DNA from 2 places in the Bacillus sp. CZDM1 genome. Region 1 is predicted to be linked to the other one. Evidence: riboswitches for the same ligand, from Rfam matches in the RefSeq annotation. Region 1 holds a riboswitch; the other holds the start of a gene.
The links. A riboswitch is a leader RNA that binds a small molecule or an ion and turns the genes downstream of it on or off. The one in region 1 is predicted to bind cobalamin.
Positions count from the first base shown of each region.

Region 2: another riboswitch for cobalamin. It lies ahead of metE (5-methyltetrahydropteroyltriglutamate--homocysteine S-methyltransferase); the one in region 1 lies ahead of ACY3XC_RS23695 (anaerobic ribonucleoside triphosphate reductase).

Region 1 is NZ_JBUESO010000014.1:6,624-22,353, forward strand. Features, by position in the region: gene ACY3XC_RS23675 (competence protein ComK) at 1-171, opposite strand, end outside; gene ACY3XC_RS23680 (hypothetical protein) at 473-1,315, opposite strand; gene ACY3XC_RS23685 (sigma-70 family RNA polymerase sigma factor) at 1,661-2,152, opposite strand; gene nrdG (anaerobic ribonucleoside-triphosphate reductase activating protein) at 2,887-3,375, opposite strand; gene ACY3XC_RS23695 (anaerobic ribonucleoside triphosphate reductase) at 3,372-5,228, opposite strand; cobalamin riboswitch at 5,433-5,609, opposite strand; gene ACY3XC_RS23700 (MFS transporter) at 5,859-7,046, opposite strand; gene ACY3XC_RS23705 (3-isopropylmalate dehydratase small subunit) at 7,075-7,572, opposite strand; gene ACY3XC_RS23710 (3-isopropylmalate dehydratase large subunit) at 7,569-8,816, opposite strand; gene ACY3XC_RS23715 (IclR family transcriptional regulator) at 9,216-9,986, shown strand; gene ACY3XC_RS23720 (ABC transporter ATP-binding protein) at 10,146-10,922, shown strand; gene ACY3XC_RS23725 (ABC transporter permease) at 10,919-11,764, shown strand; gene ACY3XC_RS23730 (ABC transporter substrate-binding protein) at 11,791-12,834, shown strand; gene ACY3XC_RS23735 (CaiB/BaiF CoA transferase family protein) at 12,964-14,172, shown strand; gene ACY3XC_RS23740 (hydroxymethylglutaryl-CoA lyase) at 14,187-15,125, shown strand.
Region 2 is NZ_JBUESO010000004.1:443,182-458,911, reverse strand. Features, by position in the region: gene ACY3XC_RS12450 (amino acid permease) at 1-738, shown strand, start outside; gene ACY3XC_RS12445 (hypothetical protein) at 970-1,236, shown strand; gene glgB (1,4-alpha-glucan branching enzyme) at 1,383-3,311, shown strand; gene ACY3XC_RS12435 (glucose-1-phosphate adenylyltransferase) at 3,262-4,389, shown strand; gene ACY3XC_RS12430 (GlgC family sugar phosphate nucleotidyltransferase) at 4,422-5,438, shown strand; gene glgA (glycogen synthase GlgA) at 5,442-6,884, shown strand; gene metE (5-methyltetrahydropteroyltriglutamate--homocysteine S-methyltransferase) at 6,961-9,255, opposite strand; cobalamin riboswitch at 9,417-9,597, opposite strand; cobalamin riboswitch at 9,745-9,922, shown strand; gene ACY3XC_RS12415 (ribonucleoside-diphosphate reductase subunit alpha) at 10,081-12,366, shown strand; gene ACY3XC_RS12410 (ribonucleotide-diphosphate reductase subunit beta) at 12,395-13,438, shown strand; gene ACY3XC_RS12405 (flavodoxin domain-containing protein) at 13,419-13,892, shown strand; gene ACY3XC_RS12400 (metallophosphoesterase family protein) at 14,068-14,808, opposite strand; gene ACY3XC_RS12395 (DUF2935 domain-containing protein) at 15,012-15,730, shown strand, end outside.

The DNA of each region.
Region 1 (15,730 bases):
TAAATCAAAGCCTATGTATTTTAATGTATCGTCTAATAAATGTAGTGGAGCTCTGTCCACCAGTAACGTCGTTTTTTCTACCATGATCCTGGAACACAGCTTCCCATTTTGGTCATATTCACCCATCACAAGGATCACTTTCTTATCAATAAAGAAATTTTTATTTATAATCGTACTCCACTCCCTTAGGTGCTATAAATTCGAAGGTTTACTAACTGCTATTTTGAGAAAAACTTTACCAGATAAAATGGATTTCTATGTTTCATGGTTTGGCCATGTCTTTCCTTTACATAAACCTCCTTCATTAAGGCAATGTATGCGGTTACCTTATAAATCTATTAAACGCTAATTGGGACTTTTTTACTGCGGACTATAGCAAACAGATTCGTCATAATTCGGGTGAATTTTGACAAAGATGCGACATTTTTTGCGATTTGGTTCCTTTCCTGTTCACCGAGGGCAATAAAATCGTTTATTCATTTGGCTGCAACCAATCCCAGTCTGGGTTTATGCCATCTAGAAAAGTATAGGTTATGGGTGTTGTAGTCCCCATTGCCGATATCTTTTCTAAATAGAATGTCATGAATTTGTTGTTTAAGATTCCATAAAAGTAGGCGAGCGGATTTTTTACAAGATGGGTCCTTTTTATTTTTCGAATCAGTTGTCTAAAAGCCTGGATGGAGATGTCTAGTACATCTTCTGTGTCATTCGCACACTCAAAGCGAAAAGCAGTAATTTGCACCATCTGCCAATATTCTTCAATGGTTTTTGCATCGGTGAAAAAGCATTTTACTAGCTGTACAAAAGGTTGTGGTACTTTACTGTTTACATAGGAGTAATCTAATGTTGACGGTTCTTCGTAACGTTTATTTATCTTTTGATTGTTTGTTTTTATAAGATTACTAGTTTCATATTGGTGGTTCACTTTTTCCGCTTTGGGTAGTTCATTCGTTGGAAAACGGTTAAACTGATATAAATTGCTAGACTGCGAACCGTTCTTCCTTTCTGTTTCAAAGACCGTGATGATCCCATATTCCCTTGCTTTCAAAATCATTCGTTTAAAGGTAGACCTTGATATGCCGTTATCATGGTATTGTGCGTGAATTGATTTTAAGATGGTTCCGATTTTGGCATTGCATACGCCGGGAACTTTGGCGGCAAATCGCACGAGCCTTTTTAATCCTACCAGCTCACCCTTAGTAAAATCATGCTTGTGTTCTAATGACCACATCTCCATATGTTGATTAAATTCTTGTAGGGAACTAAATTGCGAGAACTGCTTAAATTCTTCCGTATTACCCGATTTTATACTCATGATTCATAACACCCTCTCATCACCAAGTTTAAAGTGTTCCTTCGTGAGAGCTTAATGTGAAGGTTCACGACTAGCACTTCTACAATAACGAGATTGGCTGAGTAAATCGAACTGCCCATTTCTTCTTTTGAGGACATTTTTAGGGCCAAACGTCAAAAAACGCCTTAAAAAATGACTTTTGAAGGCGTTTTTTGATATTTGTGCTTGTTACTATCCAAGATTTAAGATTGAATTCGTGCCTGTCACTCCCCGAGTTATATCCGATTTTGTCGGATATTGTAAAAGCACCTTAGAAACCCGGGCAGTTTAGGTAATAAACACACTGCCCAGGTTGAAATAAAGTTGTTAATGATAAGTTGCAACTTTTTGCTTCATTTTTCTTATTGCCCCTAATTTCCAATGCTTAACGGCAGAAACGGTTACCTTTTCGCTTTCCGCTATTTCTTTAATGGATAGCTGATTGATAAATGATTTCATTACCCATGCTGCTTCCTTTTTCGTTAGGCCTTCGCAATATGATTGGATGGTTTCTTTCTCAAGAAAAAGTGGTGATTCCTGACCTTCAATCCTTTCCCAAAACTCCTCCTGCTGTGGAAGAATATGTTTCTCCTTATATTGGTTGTTCTGTGTCATATCAGATAACATTTTCCCTTTAATAGACGTGTAGGCGTAATTCGAAAAGCTGCCTTTTCGTTGGTCGAAGGATTGTGTAGCCTCCCAAAGGGCAATTAATCCCGTCTGATAGAATTCATGTTGATTTTTATAGATGTGCAAGGATTTAATAATCTTACGAATCATCGGTTGATACTGTACAACTAACTCGTCAAAGCTCTCCACTGATAAAGTCCTTCAGGCAGCGCGCTTCCGATCTATTCCTAGGTAGCTTTACCATAATCCATCCATTGGGAAACTTCGAATCTTGGAAAATTGAATTTAACAGAGAAAATGAGATTTATAGGGTGAAATTTGATTCAAATTGGAACAACAAGCCCCAAATATGATTAGAATGTTAAAAAGTATAAGAGATAAAAAGACCGAAAAAGCCGTGGGGACGGTTCGTGTGGTTTCCTCATTCATATATTAGTAGAGTTCACCATGGAAGTGGTTGAGGGATAGAAAAGAATGATTAAGAACATAAGACTATATCCACGACAAAAAAATCACTAGAAAACTGCACAGGTTCGTTTTTATATAAGGATTCTTGGCGCTTTTAATCAAACGTTTGATTGACATTTCGTACAGTAGATGTGTGTCAGGTTATGACCTTTACTAGTTTCTATTGTCTATTTTGAGGAAGGTCATAACTACTCTCTACTTTTTTTCAGCAAATTATTCATTTGAAAACAATAGAAAGTTCTTTTACTAAAGGGACTTATTGTCTATTTAATCAAACGTTTGATTAGGGGAATTCGGATTAACTAATCGATTGATTAGAATCACTACAGATGTTGGCAGTGCAGGGTTTGACCTTCTAAGAAGCGTTGGAAAGTGTCGAAAAGGTGGTATAGTGAAAATGGTGATATTTGTATTGATTTATAAATTTATAAATTGATGCAAATATCACCCTCGGCTCACCACTGGCGCCCCCAAAGAATGGTAGTATCACCTATTATACTTCTTTGTACATCGATGATCCGCTGATTGGACGAACCTCTGAATAGAACTCGTAAGTCCTTTTTTGATAATTCAAAGCGTCCATCTATCATCACATCTAGATAATGTACTATCTCTTTTTTATGCTCAGGTAATTCCTCAAACACATAACCAGTATATAGCCATATATTCTTGTTCGTCTTAGCTTTGATTTCCTTAACAAGCATCAATGTTTCCTCGTATTGAATGGTAAGACTATCTCCGCCACTAATGGTTACATCGGCGATGGGATTTTCTTCGATTATTTCAATCAATTCACTTATGCTATATTCTATCCCATTGCTTGCATTCCAAGAGGAGGGATTATGACATCCCTCACAATAATGCGTACAACCTGATACATAGATGACCGTACGGATGCCGTTTCCATTATCCGTAGCGTCCGTGTCAATCTTCATGATTCTCATTTCTTACACCCATGTTTTACTCTATTCATTTCTTCTTTACGTTTTGAGCTGTTCCATTTTTCCATGCTTCCTACCAAGTATCCAGTTATTCTTCTTATGCGTTCTATATCGTCGTGATTATTACACTTAGGACATTCGTTGTAAATCACGCCATTGTATCCGCACTGAAGGCAGCGATCAACGGGAACATTAAAACTGCCATACCCTATCCCATTTTCTTTCATTGCCACCACATACGTTTCTAGGGCATCGATATTTTTTGAAGCATCTTCTGCTAATTCCACATAGGTAATGTGACCAGCATTTGTTAACGCATGATAAGGTGCTTCCTTTTTAATCTTATTGATTGCATTAATCTTATATTCGACAGGGACATGATTGCTATTCGTAAACCATTCCTTATCTGTTACTCCTTTGATGACCCCATGTTTTTTTCGAGCGATTTTTAAAGCTTTCCCTGCATAGGATTCGGCAGGTGTTGCTAGCAATGTATAGTTTAATTTCGTCTTTTCTGTTAAAAGATCCATCTTTTCTTTCATGAAGGAAACCATTTTTAAGCCTAGGCTCTGAGCTTCGTCGCTTTCTCCATGATGTTTTCCAATCAGGGCAACAAGGGCCTCCGCTAAACCAACATAACCAACGGATAATGTACCTTGACGAAGAACTTCTTTTAGAGAGGTATCTTTGTATAGTTCCTCTGAATTCCTCCATATTTGTTGCCCATATAAGAATTTAAAATTTGCAGGTGTCTTTGTTGATTGATATAAGAGCCTTTCATATAGTTGTTGACTTGCTAGGTCAACATAATGGTCCAGCTTCTTAAAAAATTCCTCTACGTTATCTGCTTCTACCGCAATCAAAGGCAGATTAATTGAAGTAAACGAGAGGTTTCCTCTCCCCACGGGCGTTGACTTGCCATTTACATTTGTGAGTACCCTTGTTCTACACCCCATTGTGGCGATATGTGTTTCAGGATCTTTTTCTTTGTAATCGTGTAGATTGAATGGAGCATCTACAAACACATAGTTTGGAAAAAGACGTTTTGCTGTTGTTTCAAGCGACAGCCTGAACAAATCATAGTTGACATCACTTTGTTTTAAATTGATACCATCTTTTACTTTAAAGATTTGAATTGGGAAAATCGGCGTTTCTCCATTTCCTAGCCCTTTTTGAGTAGCAAGAAGCATATTCTTAACAAGCATTCGCCCTTCCTTTGAAGTGTCTAATCCATAGTTAATACTGATGAAAGGGACCTGTCCGCCACCGCGGCTGTGCATGGAATTACTATTGTGAATAAAGGCTTCACAAGCCTGATAGACATCTCTATCTGTCAGCTCCCAAGCTTTTTCTTCTAGGTCGCAGCCAGCTTGAACGCTTTCTAATAATTGAACGTTCTTCTCGTATGTCTTATATATATAAGGTGCTAAATCAAAATCAAAGTTACTCATTGCTTGACCGCCGTGCTGCTGGTTTTGATTCGATTGAAAGATGATAGAAGCTAAAGCCATTGCCGACATGATACTGTTTGGTTCACGCATATGACCATGGCCGGTATCAAAACCATCTTTTAACACCTTTGCTAATGGGATTTGCACGCATGTTGTCGTGCCTGATGCATAGTAATCCAAGTCATGAATATAAATATAACCATTCATATAAGCTTGTTTTACTTCGTCAGACAATAAGTGTTCAATTGCGTAATACTTCGCACTAGTAGAAGCGAAGAGTCCCATCATACCCATAGGGCTCTTGCCATCGACATTCGCATTCTCTTGTATTAAATCTTGATTATTGCTACCAACAATTTCATTGAATTCCGCTAATAAATTAGAAAAAACCTGTTTCGTTTCCACATTGGACCTCCTTGTTTGCTCAGAACCATGGAACCCTGGGGACGGTTCTGATGGCTCTTTTCAGTGGCAATTGACTTTTATTTTGAACAACAAAAAACCCATCAAAGTTGATGGGTGAAATAACGTGGAATCATCTATAAACAGCATTCATTCACTGCTAATAGTCAGAATAGCCCCGTTATACCTCCCCAACTCCCGAAGAAGATAATACGTATAAAAATGGCAGGTCTCCTGACTTATGCTTCTTCCTACTCTAATACCTTCCCATCCTAAGACAGTGGATTACTTAGTTCGTCAGCATTTACAGTTGCGGGTACAGCTCTGGACTTTCACCAGATTCCCTATTACGTCTTATTTGACGCCATTATTATCGGTCAATATCTATATATAGTATTTTATAGAAGATAAAAACACTAAATATTGTATAATTTACTATAATATACAATCTCTACTTTGACAACCATTTTTTACTAGGGGATTTTGGAGTCAGCGTATGAAATCCGGGTGACAGGCACCATCCAGGTTCCGATGGCTATGAGATAGCTAGTAAGTAGGTAAATAGGTAGTAGGAAACGTGAGAACCATCCCTAGGGAGTCGGATACGATTTGGATAAGCATGGTTTTCTATGATCACATAGATTGCGATTTATTATTTTTGACTAATTTATCTTTTCTAATTTCCTTGATTCTGCTCGCAATGAATGTACCAATGCCAATAACAGTAGAACTAACCATAAAGATATGAATAATCCCTAATATATTTGCCAGTACTCCCAAAATAAGAGGTGTAGTAACTTGAGTTAGACGATTAACCGTTAGTCGAATTCCTAAAGCTTCGCCAACACGACCGTTAAGGGCATGCTCAATGGTAAGCGAAATAGATAATGGCTGTCCAATTCCTAAGCCCATTCCAAGTATAAACGCGATTATACCAGCTATTATCATTTGTGGAAAGAAGGGTAAAGCTGAATACGAAACACACGTAATGATCATAGAGCCTATAAAAACATGAATCATTCCAAAACGATTGATTAAAGGGGTCATGCAGAACCGAATAATGACACTTGCGATCCCGTTTATCGAAAGCAGCAGCCCAATGATAGAGTTACTGTAACCAAAGTGTAATCCTAGCAGTGGGAAAAAGGTGAAGTATAGATCTTTTGCAAATAAGATTAATGAGCTGAAGAGTAAGGCTACTCTCAATCCCGGTATTTTTAGTAAATCCAAAAAAGTTGAATGGCTTGTTACTGAAGAAGTAGAATCTATCTCCTTTTTAATAGGATATACATTCGGAATGAAATGGATGAGAATGCAGCTTACGAGTCCGAATAGGCTTAGTCCGAAAAAGGTTTTGGGGAAGTTGAATGAATCTGCGATGATTCCACTTAGCAAAGGGCCAAGGAGAGTTCCGGCTGCTACCCCCAGGCTAAACCAAGAAACATATTGATTTCGATTTTCCTTGGTAGAGATTCTTCCAACATAATCTTGAGCAGATAGAATGAATATGGTTTGAGCAGAACCCGCAATGAGTTGTGATACATATAATCCGAAAAAGTTAGGAAGGAAACTGGGCAGGATGATTCCTAAAACGCCCAGATATCCCCCAATAAGTAAGGTTATTTTAGAATTAAGCTGATCGATCACTTTCCCGAGCACAATGGCAAAAATTAAGGGGACCAAGGAAAATAGACTCGTAATGAATCCGATGTGATTAATGCTTCCTCCTAATTCATGTGCAAATAAAGAAACGGTTGGACGTGTCCCCATGATCATCAACATATAAAGACCTGCGATACATACGATAGAGAAAATCTTCATAGTTACACCACTTTTAGGCAGAATCAATCTACGATAATTGATACGTCCCTCTCTTCTTTAAATATGGGACAAGCCCTCCATCATTGATAATGTCAATCATCACTAAGGGCATTTCTGACCCCTGGTATTTTACGGATGTTGTTACATTTTCTACTTCACCTGTAGTTAAATTTACTTCTAGTTTATCCTTATCGCTAATGGTGTGATCACTGATTTCAAGAATAGGTAACCCAATATTAATGGCATTTCGATAAAAAATACGAGCAAAGGATTTTGCAATCACAATCGAGACACCGGCTTTTTTTAGAGCTAACGGTGCTTGTTCTCTAGAAGATCCACAGCCAAAGTTACTGCCTGCAACTAAAATATCTCCATCCTTTAATTTCGCTCGGAAATCAGGATCTAAATCTTCAAAAACGTGGTCAGCCAATTCTTGCATATTTAATGTTTTTGTATATTTACCAGGGATAATTCGATCGGTATCAATGTTATCCCCATAGACATGAGCAGTTCCATTTAAGATCATTTCACTTCCTCCTTCATAAGCTTTGTAGGATTTGTAATCTTTCCGAATAAGGCGGATGCTGCAACAGTAGCTGGAGAACCTAGGTATACATTTGAATTTCTGTTCCCCATCCTCCCTCTAAAGTTACGATTGGTAGAGGAAATGACTCCCTCATCATTACCAGGAACACCAAGATGTGTACCGACACATGGCCCGCAGCCGGATGGAAGGAAGGTTGCTCCAGCACGTACAAGTATTTCAGCCGTCCCATCTTGAATTGCTTTTAAGTAGATTTCATTAGAAGCTGCTGCAACCATAAACCTGACATCAGGATGAACTTTTTTGCCCTCTAAAATAGTGGCGGCTTCATGTAAATCTTCTAATCTTCCATTTGTACAGCTCCCTAAAAAAGCTTGTTGAATCGAATTACCCTCTACTTCAGATATTGGTCTTACGTTATCTGGTGAATGAGGGATAGAAACCTGTGGTTCAAGTGTAGAAAAATCATAGATGTATACGGTTTCATATTTTGCATCTTCATCTGCATGAATATAGTCAAAATCATATGGCAATTCCAACCCAATCGTGTCAACAAACCCCGCTTTAGCTCCCATTTCAATGGCCATATTTGCTATGGTTAAACGGCTGTCTAAACTTAAGGCTTCAATCGCTTCGCCGGTGAACTCAACCGCTTTATAGGTTGCGCCATCAATTCCTAACTGCCCTACTAAAAATAAAATAAGATCTTTCGCAGAAACTCCAGGTTGTAACGTTCCATTCAACTGGATCTTAATCGTTTCGGGAACCTTAATCCAAGTTTTACCTGTTAATAGTACCGCAGCCAAGTCTGTTGAACCTACACCAGTAGCGAAGGCACCTAGTGCTCCGTATGTACAAGTATGGGAGTCCGCGCCAAGAACCAATTGTCCAGGTTTGACGTGTTCATTTTCAACCATCAGTTGATGGCAGATGCCACTACCTGCATCGTATAATTTAATTCCTTGATTTCTAGAAAAGTCTCTCATTAAAGAATGTAAATTTGCGATTCGTTCATTAGGAGCGGGTGCTGCATGATCGATGACAAAGATGACTTTAGATGAATCCCAAACGTGGGTTCCACCCATTTCTTCAAAACTTTTGATGGTTAAAGGAGCGGTAGTATCCGATGCCATAACGGCATCCACGTCTACAATCGCGATTTCATTTTGATAGGTTTCTTTACCTGCATGTGAAGAAATAATCTTTTCTACTAATGTTTGGCCCATCGATAAACCTCCTTGAAGAATGATAATAAAAAATCATTAAGTGAATTAAGAATTCATTCTTCGTATTTATAATCCGTATGATGAATTTTAAATTCATTCTACGGGACAATAAAGTTGGATGTCAATTATTTATTAGAAAATTTAAATTAATATAAATATTTATTCGTTGTACTTGCTTACAAAAGATTTGACAGTCTAGTGTTTTAACTTTTCTGAATTTTTAATTGACAAGGCTTATATCATCATTTACGATTAAAACAAATCACCAGCCGGATTCGAAATCCACAAGATGAAACATGGTTGAGATTTACTATATATGGAATTCACTATGTGGTCTCTTTTTTTGAAAAGGTACATAAGGAACCCGTGATAAGAATTAAAATGGAGGCGAAATAATGCATGAGTGAAACGGTCCGTTCAGTCGAAAGAGCGATTGACATTTTAACTAGTTTTTCAATAGAAGAACCGATCTTAACCGTTCCTGAAATAAGCCAAAAAACAGGATTAACAAAATCGACTGTCTTTCGCTTATTAGCATCTTTAGAATCAAAAGGGATGGTTCAGAAAATCCCGTCTACATATGAATATAAACTAGGCATTCGATTACTAGCTCTCGGAAATATTGTACAAAGTTCATTAGAACTAATAGATGTTGCGAAGCCCATCATGAAGGGGTTATCAGAGAAAACACAAGAAACTGTGAATATTAATATTATTCAGGGATTAAAGAGAGTTTGCATTGATCGAATTGATGGCAATCAAGCTTTAAGGAAAGTTTCAGAAGTTGGAAAGTTATTACCTTTACATAAAGGAGCTTCTGGTAAGTTATTATTGGCCTTTTCTGATCAAGAACTAATGACGAAAGTGTTAAAAGAACAAAGAGAGTTCATGTCAGAGGCTGCTCTAAATGAATTAAAGCTTGAACTTTTTGATATTAGAGAAAAAGGATATGCAACAAGTTTGAGTGACCGTTTAGAGGGAACAGCTTCTGTTTCAGCACCAATTAAAGACTATACAGGTAAGGTCATTGCCGGTTTAACGGTTTCTGGACCATTGGTGAGATTTACGGAAGAAAGAATTGAAAATTTTATAAAAGAAGTCTTGGAGTCTAGCGAGAGAGTTTCTAAAAATCTTGGGTATACACAGGAAGAGATGAATTCAGTCCAGTAATGGCTTTGAAAAACTTCTTTTTTTTGAAGGGAATTATGAGAAAATTATTTATTTTAAAAATTTTCAACAACAACATAGCTGTAAATAGACTTCTTTGTTTAGACAAAAATGAAAGCGTTGTCGAAATGGAATAACCATAAATGAAGAGGGGGAAAAGTCTTGATTCAATTCTCAAATGTATCGAAACGCTTTACGAGAGATGGGGAAACGTTCTTAGCCGCACAAAATATTAACCTGGATGTAAAAGAGGGTGAGTTCATTACGGTTATTGGTCCCAGCGGATGCGGAAAATCAACAGTATTAAATATGTGTGCGGGTCTAATGAAGCCAAATGGGGGAAGAATCCATTATCGCGGGAAACAAGTAGATAAAATTAATACTCAAGTAGGGTATATGACACAGAAGGATAATTTATTGCCGTGGAGAACGGTAAAGGCAAATGTTGAAATTGGCTTAGAAATACAAGGCATGAGTGCAAAAGAACGAGAAATAGAGAGTGCTAAATTTATCGAAATGGTTGGCTTAAAAGGCTTTGAAAAGCATTACCCTCAAGAACTTTCGGGAGGTATGCGCAAGAGAGTAAGTCTCGCCAAGATTCTTGCCTATAATCCAGAGACTCTTTTAATGGATGAGCCATTTGGCGCTCTAGATGCTCAGTTAAGATTAATTCTACAAGATAAGCTGCTAGAAATTTGGAAGGACACGAAGAAAACGATCATATTTGTTACGCATGATCTGGAAGAAGCGATTACACTTGGAGACCGAGTTGCCGTTTTTAGTAAAAGACCTGGAACCATCAAGTCCATTCATGATGTTAATCTCCCAAGACCAAGGGATACGTTTAATGTCCGCTATACAGAGGAGTTTAAGGATATCCAAACCAAACTTTGGGATGCATTAAAAGAAGAATTTATTGAGGAGGGCATTGTTGGATGAGTGTATCAGTTGCTAATTCTAAGGAATCGAATGTACAGAATCAGCCTGCTGTCTTAGATGAAGAAGTGAAAAAGAGTCCTTTACAGGAAAAGTTAATTCTTGCGGGTATGAGACTGGCTTTACTCGTCATTATTTTGGTGCTTTGGGAACTGATTTCAGGTTCGTTGGTCGATAAGTTTTGGGTAAGTGAACCGAGCGATATTTTCCAATCACTCTATACGTGGACGCTATCGGGTGAACTATTTTTCCATATCGGTATTACGGCTCAAGAAATGTTTATTGGCTTTTTTATTGGTGCAACAGGCGGAGCGATCTTAGGCTTTGTTCTGGGACGGTGGGAATTCTTAGCAAAGTTATTGGACCCTTTCATTATGGCACTGTATAGTTTGCCAAAGGTTGCATTAGCGCCACTCTTTATTCTTTGGTTTGGTATTGGAATTGAAATGAAAATCGTTTTTGCAGCAGTCATTGTTTTCTACCTTGTATTCTTTAATACTTATGCGGGTGTTAAAAATGTTGATAGTGATTTGCTTGATAGTATCCGTTTAATGGGGGCTAGTGAACGTCAAATTTTACTAAAGGTAACGATTCCATCTGCTCTAAACTGGGTCTTTGTAGGATTAAAAATGTCTGTACCATATGCCTTGATTGGTGCCGTTATCGGAGAAATCACCGCATCCAATCGTGGTGTTGGATTCTTAATCAGCTATTCAGCCGGACAGTTCGATACGGCTGGAACCTTTGCGGCGGTAATAATCTTAATGTTTATGTCCGTCTTGCTCAATTTTGGATTAGGTATCTTAGAGAAGCATTTTCTTCGTTGGAAGCAAACAAATAACTAATTAATCAATTATTAGGGGGAATCACATTGAAGAGAAGAAATTTTGTATTAAGTGTAGTAATAGGATTGATGTTAATCCTTTTGAGTGCCTGTGGTGGAGGAGAACCAGCCGCAACAAAAAAATCGAAAGAAGGTTCTGAGAAAGCAAGTGGTAACCAAAAAATAACGATTGCCCAAACGACCCACGGATTCTTATTCACACCACTATATATTGCACAGGAAAAAGGGTTCTTTGCTGAAGAAGGTCTTGATGTAGAGCTGATTACCACTGGCGGAGGTTCTAAGGTAATGGCGGCCGTTATTGGAGGAAGCGTTGAAATTGGTGGAACCACTTTAGGAAATGTAATGGATGCAGCGGAAAAGGGACAGGATGTTAAGGTCTTTGCGACGCTAATGAATCAATATGCTTCAAATGTTGTTATCAGGAAAGAAATTGCGGAAGAAAAAGGAATTACGGAAGACTCGCCTATTTCTGAAAAAATACAGGCATTAAAAGGGTTGAAAATAGCGATCACATCACCTGGAAGTTCAAGTGATAAATTGGTTCGTTATCTTCTAGAAAGGGAAAATATACAACCAGATAAAGAGGTTGAGCTAGTACCTCTTGGTAAAAGTGAAGCCGTAATCCCTGCCTTTAAAAACAAACAAATTGATGCTTTTGCCTTCTCCTCTCCGACGTCTGATATGGGGGCAATGGATGGTGGATTCATGCTAATCAACCTATCTAAAGGAGAATTAGAAGATTTAAATGGTTTCCTTTATACCGGTTTAGTCGCAACGCAGAAAGAAATGGATGCTAATCCAGAATTGTTCGAGAAAGTGACTCGTGCCGTTGCCAAAGCAGAGGAGTATATCAAAACCGATAAAGAGGGAGCAAAAGAAGCCTTAAAGAAATCCTTTAGTGATATAGAGGAAGAAGTGTATAACATAGCTTATGAAAACAATTATCCAGCGTTTGCCACAAGTCCAATCGTTACTGAAAATGGGTATGAAATGAACGTAAATTTTGAAGGAATAGAAGTTCCTTTTGATAAAGTTGTAAATAATGAATTTGCAGAAAAAGTGAAGTAAAGAAAAGTATACAAATAAAAAACACTTTCGGAATTTCCTGTTATGTTAGGTAACCTAACAGTGTCGGAAAACTGTGAGTGTTTTTTATTCTAACAATATGAAACTAGTTAGTTGAAGGGAATGGAAAGTATGAATAATCCTAACTTTGGACCTTTAACGGGTATAAGAGTTTTAGATTTATCAACGATGATTGCGGCACCATTTGGAGCTACTCTCTTAGGAGACTTTGGTGCTGATGTTATAAAGGTAGAGCTGCCAGGGAGAGGGGATTCTTTAAGAGGGATGGGCCCATTTCATGGAGATGAACCATTAAGATGGCCAGGACTAGCTAGGAATAAGAAATCTCTAACATTGGATTTGCATCAAGAAGAGGGCAAGGAAGTTTTACGAAAATTGGTTCGGATTTCGGATGTAGTGATTGAAAATTTTAGAGTAGGAACCTTAGAAAAATGGGGTATTGGCTATGAAGATTTAAAGAAGGAAAATCCAAACCTTATCTTGTCGAGGGTAACGGGATACGGTCAAACAGGACCCAATTCGCACAAAGCAGGATTTGGAACACCCGCCACGGCCTATAGCGGATTTACCTATTTGCATGGATATGAGGATAGACCGCCGATCAGCCCTTCTTTCTCATTAACAGACTATGTTACTGGTATTTATGTTGCCTTTGCGACAGTTGCTGCCCTATATTACCGTGATATAGATGATAATGGTACAGGACAATTTATTGATATTGGCTTATATGAATCTATGTTTAGAATGTTTGAGTTTCTTGTTGCGGAATACGATCAGAACGGAACGATAAAAGAACGTTCTCCTGGTTTAAGTGGACATTCTAGTCCTGCTGGAACATTTCAAACGAAAGATGGACATTGGGTGTCCCTTGTAACGAGTTCAGATCGTACATTTGAAAGACTGGCTCAAGCTATGAAAAGAGAAGATATGCTGGTGGATGAAAGATACCACAACAATGCTGAACGTCTAAAGCGCTTTGATGAAACAAACGGTATTGTAGCAGATTGGGTGAGAACGTTTAATAGGGATGATCTTCTCCATCTTTTAGATGAATTTGGTGTACCTGTAAGCCCCATCTATAGCATCAAAGATATTTTTGAAGATGAGCATTATAAACAAAGAGAGAATATCATTGAAGTCAACCATCCGCGGCTTGGAAAAATTAAGATGCCAGGTGTCGTTCCAAAATTTTCAGAAACTCCTGGTGCTGTTAGAAATGTTGGTCCCGATTTAGGGGAAAATAATGAAGAAATACTAGGAAAACTATTAAACCTCAGTGAGGAAGAAATTACAAACCTAAGAGAAAGAAAGGTTATCTAAAGGAGGAGAAGTTGTTGAACTTTCCAAATGAAGTAAACATTACGGAAGTGTGTCCGCGGGACGGATTTCAAAGCCTATCAGAAATCATTCCCACTGAGGAGAAAATCGACATCATTAATGATTTAATCAATTGTGGTTTTAAGCAAATGGAAGTGACTTCATTTGTTCATCCTAGGGCCATTCCGCAGCTCAAGGATGCAAGTGCCGTTTTACAAGGGATAAAACGAAAAAAGGATGTCAAATTGCGGGCACTTGTACCCAATCTACGAGGATTAGAGAGAGCGATCGAAGCGGGGGTAGATAAGGTGAAGCTCATGCTGTCAGCTACCGATTCGCACAGCATCAGCAATGCAAATAGTAAAACCTTCGATGTCATGAAGGGATTTGAACCTCTAGTAGCCAGTGCAAAAGGTACATCCATCATACTATCTGGTTCCATTTCCGTTGTATTTGGCTGCCCTTACGAGGGGGATATCCCGATAGAAAGAATTTCTGAAATTTGTAAACGATATATAGATTTAGGGATTTATGATTTATCATTAGCCGATACAACCGGAATGGCCAACCCTGTCAAGGTGAAAAGAATAGTAGGAAACCTACATGAAAGATTCCCAGAATTAAAGTTCTCCCTGCATCTTCACAATACAAGAGGAATGGCTTTCGCAAATGCAGTAGCGGGACTGGAGGTAGGAATTAAAGACTTTGACAGCTCAGTCGGAGGCTTAGGCGGCTGTCCATACGCCCCAAATGCAAGCGGAAACATTGCCTCAGAGGATTTAATTCATGGCTTTGAAGAAATGGGAATAAAAACAGGTATCAAAATTGATAAAGTTATCTCTATTGGAGAGGAATTACAACGTAAATTCCCATCTTATTCTAATAGTTTTATTTTAAAAGCTGGAAAATGCTCTGATTTGCATTTGGCGCCAGTTTCTCAGGAAAAATTAGGTTAATGATTTATAGGAAGCAGGGATACGATTCTCTGCTTTTTGTCATAACGCTGGTACGTATCGTTGTTTTCTTTGCCATCTTCAATCACTACCTTTCTTTGAACGCGCGTGACCGTGGGGACGGTTCTTGTGGTTATGGGAAAATATGTAATACTAAGAGAACCGTCCCCGTGTACACGTGTACAATTCGTAAAAAAGGCACAACTAGTGTAATGAGCTAGTTGTGCCTTTGCTGTTTTCCAGGGGAGATCCTTACGCAAAATTTTGAAGACCGTGGGGACGGTTCAGGTGGTCGTGGAAAAATATGTAAGACCAAGAGAACCGTCCCCGTGTCCACAGGAAAGGAACTATTAAGAATACAAGTCTATATCCACGACAAAAAATTCACTAGAAAACTGTCCAGGTTCGTTTTTATATAAGGGTTCCTAGCGCTTTTAATCAAACGTTTGATTAGCATTTCGTATAGTAGATGTGTGTCAGATTATGACGTTTACTAGTTTCTATTGTCTATTTTGAGGAAGCTCATAAATACTCTCTACTTTTCTTCGGCAAATTATTCAGTTGAAAACAATAGAAAGTTCTCTTCCTAAAGGGGCTCATTGACTATT
Region 2 (15,730 bases), on a different contig from region 1:
AAAAGTGTTTTCTGGAGAATCCTGATTTTTTATATTTTGGCGATTGCTGTTATTGGGCTTCTTATTCCATATACCAATCCGAATTTACAAAATGATAATGTGATGGTAAGTCCATTTACCCTTATTTTTGAAAAGGCTGGGATTGCCTTTGCAGCTTCAATTATGAATGCGGTTATTTTAACTGCGGTATTATCAGCGGGTAATTCTAGTTTATATGCTTCAACACGCATGTTGTATTCGATGGCGAAGTCGGGACAAGCACCTAGGATTTTTGGACAACTTAACAACCGTGGAGTTCCCGTTGCAGGTATTATTCTAACCTGTGCTATAGGTGCGCTTGCCTTTTTGGCTTCCTTCTTCGGTGATGGTATGGTCTATATATGGTTAATGAATGCAATCAGTATAACAGGATTTATTTTCTGGCTAGGTATTTCCATCAGTCATTATCGATTCCGAAAAGCTCTTATCGCTCAAGGGCATTCTCTAGACAAGTTACCATATAAGGCAAAATGGTTTCCGATTGGACCAATTTTCGCGATTGCTTGTGGAATTATCGTAATAGTAGCTCAAAATTTCCAAGCCTTTCTTGCCGACCAGATTGATTGGGGCGGAGTTGTAGCAGCTTACTTAGGTATTCCGTTCTTCCTTAGTTTATATTTTGGATATAAATTGATTAAGAAAACGAAAGTGGTTAAACTTGAGGAAGTTGAGTTTGACTTTGATAAAAAATATCATTAGACGATAACGTGGTTATTGTTGAAGATGGAGAGAATATTCAGGCTCTTGGGAATGGTCCCAAGAGCCTGTTTCATTAGGAACACATTCATTAATAATTACAAAAAAGTATCTTTCTATTTTTGGGTAGTGAAATTCGAGATTTCTAGTTCTTATATCTTACTTATACTAATTTCCAAGAGTTGTATGTTATAATTCTATCAAATCAGACTATTAAAGCAAGGAGTGAAAATAATGATAATTCGAAGTAAAGCGGATGTGGAGCAGTTTTGCGAGAGGTTTGGTGAGCTGGCAAGTTGGGATGGTTCGAAGTACTACATTGCCGTACAAGATGAAGTAAACAGCGGTACCCTTACATTTATGCAATATCCAGATGGCACACTGACTGCACATCGGAAATATCAAACGTTTTGGGACATACATGAGCTTCCGGTTGATAGTAAAGATATATGGCGGTATAGGAAAGTTTTAAATCGTTACTTGAAAAATATTAATAATTAGGGAAGGTGACTCTTTTTTCGGGGTCGCTTTTTTCATTTTTTTATAATGATATTGTCAAAGTAATTTTATGCATTAAACCATACATTTTAGAAAAACTAACAGATAGTCTAGATATTATGGAAGAGCAGTTTAAAGAGGTGAGACTAGTGGTTGTAACACATCCGACAGAGTATGAAGTATATCTTTTTCACGAAGGAAGTTTGTTTGAGAGTTATAAAGTTTTTGGAGCTCATTCTGAAACCCAAGAAGGAGAAAAAGGCACTCGCTTTACTGTTTGGGCTCCCCATGCGACCCAATTACATGTTGTCGGGGATTTCAATAAATGGGATGGTAGTAATCATGAAATGACGAAACTTAATAAACAAGGAATATGGTCACTTTTTATTCCAGGGCTGCTAGAAAATGATATTTACAAGTATCAAATTAAAACAGCTGCCGGAGACACCATCCTAAAATCAGATCCGTATGCATTTTATTCAGAAGTAAGGCCAAATACCGCGTCTATTATCTATGACCTGGAAGGATACATTTGGCAGGATCATAAATGGTATCAAAATAAAAAAAAGAAAACGGTGTATGAAGAACCGCTTGCCATTTATGAGGTACATTTAGGCTCTTGGAAGAAAAAGGGTGAAGAAGAGTTTTATACATATAGGGAGCTAGCAGATGAACTGATTCCATACGTACTTGAACATCACTTTACACACATTGAACTTTTGCCTCTAGTTGAACATCCTTATGACCGTTCTTGGGGATATCAAGGAACTGGATACTATTCTGCAACAAGTCGATATGGTACCCCGCACGATTTAATGTATTTTATTGACCAATGTCACCAAAGTGGAATAGGTGTTATTCTGGATTGGGTTCCGGGACATTTCTGTAAGGATGCCCATGGTTTGTATATGTTTGATGGACTGACTACTTATGAATATGAAGATGTTTACGTAAAAGAAAATCCGATATGGGGTACAGCGAATTTTGATTTGGGAAAAGGTGAAGTGCAAAGCTTTTTAATATCTAACGCCTTATTCTGGATCAAATACTATCATATTGATGGATTTCGTGTTGATGCGGTTGCCAACATGCTTTACTGGCAAGCCGGGGGGGAATCTCAAAAGAATGAATATGCCGTTAGCTTCTTAAGAAAGCTGAATGAGGTTGTGTTTGAAGCCGAACCTAATCTGCTCATGATAGCTGAGGATTCGACCGATTGGCCGCTTGTGACAAGACCCACCTCTGAAGGCGGTTTAGGCTTTAACTATAAATGGAACATGGGTTGGATGAACGATATTTTGAAATATATGGAAGCAGAACCGCAGAACAGAAAGTATTTGCATGATAGAGTAACCTTCTCCATACTGTATGCTTTTACAGAAAACTTCGTCTTACCTTTATCGCATGATGAAGTAGTTCATGGGAAAAAGTCACTGCTAAATAAAATGCCAGGAGATTATTGGCGAAAATTTGCACAGCTGCGTCTTTTGTTCGGGTACCTAATGACACACCCTGGTAAAAAGCTATTATTTATGGGTGGAGAGTTTGGTCAGTTTGATGAATGGAAGGATTTAGAGGATTTAGATTGGGAGTTACAGGATTTTGAGATGCATCGCATCTTGCATGATTACTTTAAAGAATTGATGCAGCTATATAACCGTTCGAAAGCGTTGTGGGAGCTTGACCATACCCACGAAGGCTTTGAATGGATTGATGCAGATAATAAAGATCAAAGTATATTCTCGTTTATAAGAAAAGACAAAAATGAAGACCCGCTTATTATCGTGTGTAATTTTACAGAGTTCGTTTATGAGAACTACAAAGTTGGGGTACCTTCTCACGCTTTTTACAATGAAATTTTTAATAGTGATCGTATTCAATACGGTGGTTCTGGTCAGGTGAATAATAAGAAAATGAAAGTGATTGAAGAGCCCTTTCACAACCAGTTATGTCATCTCGAAATGACGATCCCGCCTTTTGGGATGTCCATCTTACGACCAGTTAAAACTAGAAAGGGGACAAATAGCAATGGTACAAAAAAAGTGCGTAGCAATGTTACTAGCAGGAGGACAAGGTAGCCGTCTCGGTGCTCTTACTAGATATATTGCAAAGCCGGCCGTTTCATTCGGCGGCAAATATCGAATAATAGATTTTCCATTAAGTAATTGTACAAACTCTGGAATTGAAACTGTAGGTGTGTTAACACAGTATCAACCTCTGGTTTTACACTCTTATATTGGGATCGGTGCTGCTTGGGATTTAGATAGAAGTAATGGCGGAGTCACCGTATTGCCTCCGTATGCGGAAACCTCTGGCGTTAAATGGTATAAAGGCACTGCCAGCGCGATTTACGAAAATATTAATTACATAAAGCAATACAATCCAGAATACGTACTGATTCTTTCTGGTGACCACATTTACAAGATGGATTATTCTAAAATGCTTGATTATCATATTGAAAAGGATGCAGATGTCAGCATCTCTGTTATAGAGGTACCTTGGGAAGAAGCAAGCCGTTTTGGAATTATGAATACTAACATGAACTTAGATATTATCGAATTTGAGGAAAAACCAAAATCACCAAAAAGTAATTTGGCTTCTATGGGAATTTATATTTTTAATTGGTCCGTTTTAAGAACGTTTTTAGAAATAGACGATAATAATCCAGAATCCTCCAATGATTTTGGGAAGGATATTATTCCATTATTACTGGAAGAAAATAAAAAGGTGGTTGCGTATCCATTCAAGGGATACTGGAAGGACGTAGGTACTGTAAAAAGTTTATGGGAAGCAAATATGGATTTATTAACAGAAGAAACAGAACTAGATCTTTATGACCGAAATTGGAGAATTTACTCTGTAAATCCGAACCAGCCGCCGCAATATATATCACCCACTGCTCAAGTAGAAGAGTCACTAATTAATGAAGGCTGTATAGTAAAAGGAAACATAAAGCATTCTGTTCTATTCCAAGGCGTAACGGTCGAAGAAGGAAGTGTGATTCAGGACTCCGTTATCATGCCCAATGCTCGAATCGGAAAAAATGTAATAATTGAGAAGGCGATCATCGCTGAAGGAATGGTGGTCGAGGATAATGCCATGATTCGTCCTGAAAAGAAAAAGGATGATGTCATTCTGGTTGCGAAGGAAGATTAGCGCAAAAACTGACAGGAAAGGAATAAGATACTATGCCGCAATCAATGCTAGGAATTATCAATGCTACCCATGAGTTAGACACCTTTCAAAATTTAACAGCTCATCGTTCCATAGCTGCACTTCCTTTTGCAGGACGATATCGTTTGATCGATTTTATGTTATCGAATATGGTGAATTCAGGGATCACGAGTGTGGCTATTTTCACCGGTCATGGGGTAAGGTCACTTATGGACCATTTAGGATGTGGAAAGCAATGGGACTTGGATAGAAAACGTGATGGACTATTCGTATTCACACCTGATGGCAAATCTAAAAACGAGTCATTTGGGTCCTTCGCACATTTAGCTAAGAATATCACCTTTTTCTTACGCAGCAGGCAAAAATACGTTGTGATTACAAATTGCAATATTATTGGGACTATAAATTTCAATTCTGTTTTGGTTCATCATATTGAAACAGATGCGAATATTACAGAGATCGTTCATAATGGAGAATCGCTCCATACCTATATTTTAGAAAAAGAATTATTGCTCACTTTATTTGAGCAATACAAAGATCAAGGCTATTACAGTATTTTAGATGTCGTAAATGAGCAACTTGATAAATTTAAAGTTGAAAAGTATGAATGGAAGGAATATAGTGCAACTATAGACTCTCTCGATAGTTACTATAAACATAGCATGGATATGCTTACGGCAGCGGCATATTATCATGTATTTACGAAAAACGAGCCAATCTTCACAAAGGTAAAAGATGAACCTCCAACACGATATAAAACCGGTGCCAAAGTTTCAAATTCTTTGATTGCAAATGGCTGCATGATTCAAGGTGAAGTGGAGAATTGCATTATTTCCCGTGCGGTTAAAATCGGGAAGGGCGCTATTATTCGTAACTCCATTATTATGCAAAAAACACAAATTGAAGATAATTGTGTACTCGATGGAGTCATCATTGATAAGGATGTTAAAATTGAAAGTGGTGTTAAATTAACAGGAACAAGAGAAAACCCTTATGTGGTAGAAAAAGGGACAGTACAAAAGGGGCGCTGAGAAGTGAAAGTTTTATTTGCCGTATCTGAGTGTGTTCCGTTTGTGAAAACAGGTGGCCTTGCGGACGTAGCGGGCGCACTTCCTAAAGAGTTAAAAAAGTTAGGTACAGAAGTTCATGTAATGTTACCGAATTACAGTTTAATTTCTGATGAGTTTAAACAATCTTTCCAATTTAAAACATCCATTGAAGTACAGGTAGGATCAATGAATCAATATTGTGGCATCTTTAATATGGAACTTGATGGAATTACCTACCATTTTATTGATAACGAATATTATTTTCATCGGAGTTCATTGTATGGACAAGACGATGATGGAGAACGATTTTCGTTTTTCTCAAAAGCAGTACTCGAGTGTATACCACATCTAGATTTTATTCCTGATGTGATTCATTCTCATGACTGGCATACAGCCATGGTGAACTTTTTATTAAAGTTCCAGTATCGTCATATACCAATGTATGAAAAAATAAAAACCGTATTTACGATTCATAATTTGCAATTCCAAGGTATCTTCCCATTTGAGAAAATTAGTGAACTGTTACAAGTAGATCCTCAATATTTTAACATGGAACAGCTCGAATTTTATGGAAATGTTAACTTTATGAAAGGTGGTATCGTTTCATCTGATCGTGTAACAACCGTCAGCCCGACCTATAAAGAGGAAATTCAATTTCCTTATTTTGGCGAAAGGCTTGATGGACTATTACGAAAGCACAGCGATAAACTCATAGGAATTGTAAATGGTATAGATGATTCAGTTTATAATCCAAGAATTGATCGAGATATCGCTGTTTCTTATGACCTTGATACCATAGAAGGAAAACTAGAAAATAAGAAAGTTTTACAACACTATTTCGGATTGCCCGAAAAAGATAGCACACCCATAATTGCAATGGTAACACGCTTAACACCGCAAAAAGGTTTAGACTTAGTCCTGCATGTATTTCACGAGATGATTCAGGATGATGTACAATTCATCTTGCTTGGTTCTGGTGACCTTCATTTTGAAAACTTCTTTAATCAAATGGCCCAAGAATACCCGGATAAAGTGAAAGTATTCATTGGTTTTAATGAGGCGTTAGCCCATCAAATTTATGCAGGGGCAGATTTGTTTTTAATGCCTTCGCAGTTTGAACCATGTGGGTTAGGACAGCTTATTGCCTTGCAGTATGGAACAATACCCATCGTGAGAGAAACAGGCGGATTAAATGATACCGTTCAATCTTATGATGAATCAACTCATATTGGTAATGGATTTTCTTTTAAGAATTTGAACGCCCATGATTTGCTGCATACCGTCAGAAGAGCCTTAGATTTTTATCATCAAAATGAAAATTGGAGCCGCTTAATACAAAATGCAATGACTCAAGATTATAGTTGGTTACAGTCTGCGAAGAAATATAATGAAATATACGAGGAACTGCTTGAAGGCACAGTAGAATAAAGGATCCTTGCTATCATTCAAAAGGGGAAGATGTAAGTACATTTGCAGCTTACATCTTCTTCCTTTTATAGGCAGTTTAAACAGTTTGTTGTTGCTGTTGCTGGCGTAGTTTTCGTGCAGCTGTCACCATATTTTTTAATGAGAAAATTGTTTCATCTTCATGTCGTGTTTTTAAACCGCAATCTGGATTCACCCAAAACTGTTCTTTTGAAATAATCTCTAAGCTGTCTTTTAATATGGTGTCGATTTCTTCTACACTTGGAACACGCGGGCTGTGGATATCATACACACCTAAACCGATACCAAGTTCATATGGATTTTGTTTTAGTGATTGTAGTAGTTCCCCATGACTCCGAGACGTTTCGATAGAAATTACATCTGCATCAAGTGCCCGAATTGGCTCTATAAAGTTATTAAACTCGCAATAACACATATGCGTATGAATTTGTGTTTCATTTCTGACGCTAGAAGTCGCGAGCTTGAATGCATTTACTGCCCATAATAAATATTCTTTCCAGTCTTCTTTTCTTAGTGGCAAGCCCTCACGTAATGCGGGTTCATCCACCTGAATAATAGCGATGCCCGCATTTTCTAATGCTTGAATTTCTTCCTTCAGGGCTAAGGCAATTTGGTTGGCTACATGTTCACGAGAAAGATCATCACGGACAAAAGACCAATTTAAGATGGTGACAGGGCCTGTTAACATTCCTTTAACATACTTAGACGTTAATTGCTGTGCTTCTACTACTTCCTTCACAGTCATTGGCCATGTCCACTCGATGTCACCGTAGATAATCGGTGGTTTTACAGAACGTGACCCATATGATACCACCCAGGCTTTTTCTGTAAAAGCAAAACCTTTCAGCTTTTCACCAAAGAATTCGACCATATCTGTTCTTTCAAATTCACCATGAACGAGGACATCAAGGCCTATTTCTTCTTGGATTTCTATCCAACGTGCTGTTTCACTTTTCACAAACGCAGCGTAATCAGAGTCTGTTATTTCATTTTTGCGCCATGCTGTTCGTGTTCGTTTTACTTGATCCGATTGTGGGAAGCTGCCAATTGTTGTTGTTGGAAAATCTGGTAATTGTAACGACGCTTGCTGTAAAGGTTGACGTTCCTTAAATGGCATTGGACGTGTGAAATTCTCAGGTTTAACTTGTAACAAAAGCTCCTTCACACGTGTGTTTTTCCTCGTCTCATGCTGTTCTAAGGCTTGAATAGCCGCCATACTTTGTGACACACTTTTATTTCCTGACCAATTCTCGTCTGAAACAAAGGATTTTATGTGTGTTAACTCAATGATTTTCTCATCGGCGAAGGATAATGCATTTAGTAATGTTGCATCAAGAGTCTTTTCAGATTTAGTTGTCACCGGAACATGCTGCATACTGCAAGAAGATTGAACCCAAGCTTCCTTTACACCGCTTAAAGATAAAATTGCTTTTGTCATCATTGCTTTTTCAGCCAAATTTGCCCGCCAAATATCACGCCCATTTATGATTCCAATCCCTAATACTTTATCTTCTGGGAATCCGTATTTACGGAGTGAAGACATATTCTCATCAGCACCATGAATAAAATCAAGACCAACTCCTGCAACAGGTAATTGAATGAGCTCTTCATACGCTGATAGTCCTTCAAAATAGGTTTGTAACATCAATTTCGCTGCTGGGACTTCAACTCTTAATTGTTTATAAATTTGTTGAACTAGTTTTACATCTTCAGGTGCTAGTGAAAGGACTAATGCTGGTTCTTCCACTTGAATCCACTCTGCCCCTGCATCTACAAGTTGTTGGAGTACTTGAGCATAAAGAGGTAAGAGTCTTAAAATAAAGGATGCTTTGGATAGTGAATCATAACCCTTCGATAATTGAACAAAAGAATAGGGACCTATAATGGTCGGCTTTGTAATTAGACCTAGTTCAAACTTCGCTTCTAAAAAATAATCTAAAATGTAGTTTTGAGTTAATTTTAGTGGCTTGTCTTCATACTCAGGAACAATGTAATGGTAGTTTGTATTAAACCACTTTGTCATTTCAGAAGCTACAACATTGTTTGCTCCACGTGCCATTGCGTAATAAGTTGTTAAATCTACCTTTTCACTTTTCCATTTATAACGGGCTGGAATTAAACCGAACATGGTCGCGAGATCTAGCATACGGTCATAAAAAGTAAAATCTCCGACCGTGAGAATGTCTAATCCTAATGTTTGCTGGTGCCTCAAATGATTCAAGCGTATGGTCTTCATCTCAAAGATAAACTCTTCCTCTGATATCTGATCCTTCCAAAAAGATTCCACACAGCGTTTCCACTCTCGATTACCACCAATGTAGGGGTAACCAATGGCTGTACTCACTAAATTCATTTTTACCATTCCTCCTTTACATTTACATATTCCAAATACAAAAAAGCCATCTCCATGAAAAGGAAATGGCTATACATTCAAGTTAAAGGTATGTCTAAGAAATCAAACAACTCATAACTCGTTTGTCGTACGAAGGTCACCACCTATTCCACGTAGGTATTTGGTGTGTACTAGAATTGGCAGGTCTCCTGGCTCATCATCAATGTTCATCACACCTTCCCATCAAAAGACAGTGGTATTTGTGATTCACTCCGAATTACAGTTGCGGGACAGCGACGGAATTACACCGTTCTTCCCTTTTAAGCCAAGCCTCAGCTTGGCACCAATTCTTACACGATATGTAATTGCCAATTAATATAACATACAAAAAAACATTCGTACATAATTTTCTGAGAATTTTTTTTGTTATTGTCAAAGTAGATAATGTATATTATATTTGTTGTTATACAATATTTAGTGTTGATTGTAAGGTTGTGACACTAAATATAGATAATGACCAAATTTAATGGTGTCTGTATAGACTTAATAGGGAATCTGGTGAGAATCCAGAGCTGTACCCGCAACTGTAAGTGCTGACGAAATAATCATATCCACTGTCATTGGACGGGAAGGGATTAGAGTAGGAAGAGGCACAAGTCAGGAGACCTGCCATTATTATTACGTATTATCTTCTTCGGGAGTTGGGAGGATATAACGAGGGTATGCCTACTATTACAGTGACTAAGTACTGTATGATAGATTATTCCACGTTATGAACCCATCTTCATTGATGGGTTTTTTGTTGTTTCACTCTCGAAGTCAATTCGATAGAAAAGAGGAATGGCTATGGCAGTAAATCGTGTTTATTCAGAAAAAGATACAGTTTTTGCAGCAGTGAAAAGAGTATCTGAAAAATATAATCTGGATACAGCTGAATTATTTGAAAAGATTGATAATCTTGAAGAGTCTTCAATTTATGAACACTCACTTCTTTATGCATTAAATCAAATCTCAATGACCGACCCAAATTGGACCTTTCTTGCAGCAAATCTGTATTTACAGGAACTTTATCAGAATGCGTCAAAAAGCAGGGGGGATAAGTCGGAAAAAAAATACGGAGATTTTTACATTCTGATTGCTGAATTAACTAGAATAGGAATCTACTCTAAGGATCTATTACAAGATTACACAAAAGAAGAGATTGAAATATTAGGAGCAGAAATATCGTCAGAACGGGATTATTTGTTTAATTATATAGGGTTGTTTTTACTAGCAGATCGTTACTTAGCAAAAGATTACGAAGGAAACCTATACGAATTGCCTCAAGAACGGTTTATGATTATCGCCATGACATTAATGAGAAAGGAACAAAAGGCAATCAGATTAACCTATGTTAAAGAAGCATACTGGGCACTAAGCAACTTGTACATGACCGTTGCTACACCAACACTATCAAATGCTGGGAAAAGTTTTGGCCAGCTCTCTTCCTGTTTTATTGATACAGTAGAAGATTCATTAGATGGAATTTATTTGAACAATTGGGATATTGCTAGATTAAGTAAGGACGGTGGCGGTCTAGGCGTTTATCTAGGCAAGGTACGTGCCTTAGGTTCAGATATAAAGAAATTTAAAGGTAATTCCTCTGGGGTGGTACCTTGGATTCGTCTTATTAATGATACGGCTGTGAGTGTTGACCAATTGGGACAAAGGCAAGGGGCGATTGCCGTTTATTTAGATGTATTTCACAAAGATATTATGAACGGCTTTTTAGACTTAAAAACAAACAACGGGGACGAAAGACGTAAGGCTCATGATATTTTTACAGGTGTTTCGATACCAGACTTGTTTATGAAAAAGTTAGAAGAAGTTGATGAAAACGGCAGAAGTGTTGGAGAATGGCATACCTTTTGTCCGCATCAAGTAAAACAAATGATGGGTTGGAAGGATCAAGAAGGAAATCCCCTCGGTTTGGAAGATTTTTATGATGAGTGCGATATAAAGTTTTTTACTGAAAAGTATGAAGAAGCGGTCAACCATCCTCTACTTCCTCGGAAAACCTATCGAGCTATGGATATTATGGCAAGGATTATGATTTCTCAATTAGAAACAGGTACTCCATATATGTTTTATCGCGATGAAGTAAATCGTCAAAATCCCAACAAACATGTAAGAGGAAAGGGACGTACATCGATTTTTTGCAGTAATTTGTGTACCGAGATAACCCAGAATATGTCTGCCACTACCATTATTAAAGAATTTAAGGATGAAGAAGGAAATATTGTCATAGTTCGAAAACCTGGAGACTTTGTTGTCTGCAATCTATCATCTATTAATCTGCCGAAATCTGTAAAAGCCAATGTATTAGAAAGATTAATCCCTATTCAAATGAGAATGTTAGATAATGTTATTGATCTGAATACCATTGCTGTCGGACAAGCCGAGGTGACAAATAAGCAATATCGTCCAGTGGGGTTAGGTACGTTTGGCTGGCATCACCTTCTCGCATTAGAGGGGATTTTTTGGGAATCCGAAAGGGCTGTTAAATTTGCTGATCAACTATATAAGGAAATTGCTTATCTTACGATTCGTTCATCTATGGAATTAGCTAAGGAAAAGGGTGCCTATAAGAAGTTTGAAGGTTCAGAATGGCAATCAGGCGAGTACTTTGAACGGAAAGGGTATGAATCAGACCGATGGAACCAATTGATGGAGGATATTTCAAAGTATGGGGTTCGAAATGGCTGGATGATGGCGATCGCCCCAAACTCATCCACTGCAAAGATTGGTGGTTCAACAGATGGGATCGATCCTTTATATGCAGTTGAATACGCAGAGGAGAAGAAAAATTTCAAGTTTAAAGTCACCGCACCTGATTTAGACCATAACAGTTACAACTTTTATCGACGTACCAGGCATGTTCTGGATCAGAATTGGAGTATTTTGCAAAACGCAGCCAGGCAGCGCCATATTGACCAATCGATTAGCTTTAATCTCTATGTTCGTCATGATATTAAAGCAATAGAGTTATTAAATCTTCATATGCAAGCGTGGAAGCAGGGATTAAAAACAACCTATTACGTAAGAAGCACATCGCAAACTGAGATAGAAGAATGTGAAGCATGTCAAAGTTAAAAGAAACGATCGAGGAGGTTTTTATTTGATGATACATACACCATTAACCAAAATAAAATTACTAAATCCAGATTTTCCAAACAAATCCACTAGGATCATAAATGGTGAGTCTTCAGGTATTCTTAATTGGAATGATATTGCCTATCCGAAAATGTACGACTTATATCAAACTCTATTATCGAACTTTTGGAAACCGCAAGAAATTAATATGCAGGATGATATAAAACAATGGGAATCCCTTAGTAATCATGAAAAGGATGTGTTTTTACGTATTAATACGCAGCTTGCTTCACTTGATAGCTTGCAAACACCAACCATGAGTCAAGTTATGGATTATGTGACGGACTCTAGTTTCAAAGCGATCTTTGCGGTTATTTCACAACAAGAAGCCGTTCATAATGAGTCATATTCTTATATACTTAGCTCACTTATACCGATAGGTGAACAAAATCATCGATTTAATCAAGCGAAAAGTGATCACATTGTCCTAAAACGAAATCAATTAATTTTAGACTCATATGAGGAATTTAGACAAAATCCAACGTCACAATCGTTATTTAAGTTAAGTGTAAACTCCATCAATCTAGAGGGGATTTTCTTTTACGCCGGTTTTGCTTTTTTCTACCATTTAGCACGTCAGCAAAAAATGCTGAAAACAAGTACGATGATTAGTTATATTCAACGAGATGAAATGCAGCATGCCTATTTTATTTCTCAATTTATTCGGATTCTTCTAACTGAAAACCCTGAACTTCATACGGATGAAAATATCCACTATGTCTATGAAACGATTAATGAGGCTGTTGCACTAGAAAAAGAGTGGGCTCAATACATTTTATCTGACATAAAAGGGATTGATTTAGTAGAATTCGAGTGGTATGTAGAATATTTGGCAAATAAGCGGTTGAAACAGCTTGGCTTGAAAAATCTTTATAAAGAAAGAAACAATCCGATGCCGTGGATTCAAATTTTTGGGGATGAAATGATGAATGAGACAAAATCGGATTTCTTTGAACAAAAGTCCAGAACCTATTCAAAGGTCTCGCAGTCCAATGGATTTGAAGAACTGTAAAATATCCGTTGTTATTATTTATGCGTCCGTATCCGGAAACACAAAAGAATTAGCTGAAGAACTTTATCAAATCTTGCTAGGGATGTCAGTCAATATATCAATTTATAGTATAAATGAGTTTTCATTGGAAGACTTAAGCCAATATAAGGCAGTTGTCATAGGAACGTACACATGGGGAAATGGTGAAATCCCAATGGAAATGAGGCAGCTCTATCAAGCGTTTGAATCAATTAAGAGAAAAGACATTACGACTGCCGTTTTTGGAACAGGAGATAGCTTTTATCCAATGTTTTGTGGAGCGGTTGATCAATTTCGAGACATGCTTTATGTTCACACGAACTTAGCTGCTACCTTAAAGGTTGAACTTTTGCCACAGGAACAGGATATAAAACGTTGCAGGAAATTTGTTGAAATACTACTATTGCGTGTTAGTATGGAAAATCAGGTAACGTAATTTATAAATATGGCCGATTGGAGACTCTAAAAGCATGTTTTGTGCTGGGAGACTCCTTGAACGCCTGAAACATAAGCAGAATTTGCTTCTGCGGAAAATGAAATGTCTTTAATGTGATATTTGATTTAGGATTGGACCTAAAAGAATACCTTTAAAATGGTCTTCACTAAAATCTCTACTTTTTTATTCCTCGATATTTTGCTGTTTTTAATTCTTGAATATATTCTCCAAGCTCGGGCATTTCCATTTCTTGGGCTATTTGTATGGATGCTTCGATATCATATGGAACTCGAACAAGCTGAATCGAAAAGACTCCATTTCCACTTTGGTTATATTCTCCCTCGAGAATAGCATAGGATGCCTGAGTGAGATCAAGAGGATTCCCTACGCTGCCCACGTTACATAAGGTTTTACCTTTAATATTTTGCTGATAGGCATTATGAATATCTCCATATAAAACAACATCAGGCTCTCTTTTTCCGGCCATATTTTTTGTGAGTTCTGTGTTCTCAAACATACTTAAGCGACGATCAAGAGAATCCCAAGGTTGTATTCTTTCATAAACACTCCGCGGTGAAGCATGAAACATTCTGACTAGTTTACCGCTCATCATAAACTCTACTGAAAACGGTAGTTTTCCCAATTCATTCATTTGTATTTTCGTTAATTGGTTTTGATGCCATTTGATTGTTTTGGATTCCTGGGGTTTAGGAAAGAAATCATCCCAATTACCCCTAACCACTTTTTCACAACGCTTTTGGATTATTTGGACTGCCATGCTTGATTGTGGTCCTTTTCCAACTAAATCACCTAAGCAAAAAATTCGCTTAATGTTTCTAGAATCTATATCAGCTAGTACCGATTCTAACGCAGGGATATTTCCATGAATGTCTGAAATAATAGCTATTTTTTCCATCTTTACAAAACTCCTAATGATTAATATGAAAGTAATTCTCCATTTGTCTCTTCATTTCCTGTATATTTTCCCGAAATTGTTAATGCAAGTAGTTATAGCTCCGCTAGTTATTCACTTATCCCAAGAACCGATGTTCATAAGAAGTTCTATAGGAGAATAAATATCAAATTAGTGTGGGTATTTTTTTCCTAGGAGGAATGGACATGAACGAAGTTTTTGAAAGGTCAGCCAGATTTGAACACCGTTTTTGGCTTCAAATATTAGGTGATCATTCTAGGTTTATTTTTGAAGCTCTTGCGCCAATTCAAAAAGTTGAGATTGAGCAGGCTACAAATTTTATTAACATATTTGATACACTTCTAGAACGCGCAAAATCCTCACCACTGAAACAACTAACAGCACAAGTAGAACCAGAGGTACTAAAATTACGGGAATTCAAATTAGAATTAATACGAAAACACCTCGTCGGAAAAATCAAAATTCACCTTTCACCTACTTTTATTAATCACATGGTAAATGAATTAGAGGAATATTTAAGGATTTTAAATCATTTGAAAGAGGGGAAAGTCCCTCCCGTTTACCATGAACTTCATCATCACCTACTTTGGATATTAGACGCAGCAGGTCATTCAGACGCTATATATTTAAATTTAGATGGTGTAGAAAAGAAATTAAAAAAGAAAAGCAAGACATTTAAGAAGGATTTTGAAGGTTTTTATCTAAAGGCAGTAGAGCTGGCAGGATATTTAAGAACCAATTTGACGAACTTTCCAGCTTTAACAAAAATGACGAATGATGCTCAATTAGAAATTAAGTTATTCCAAAATTTTTTAACGGAACTAGAAGAATTAGAACTAAGTAACCAAGCATTGGGAACCTTTGCACCGTTAATGGCTGATCATATGTATCGGGAAGAATGTTA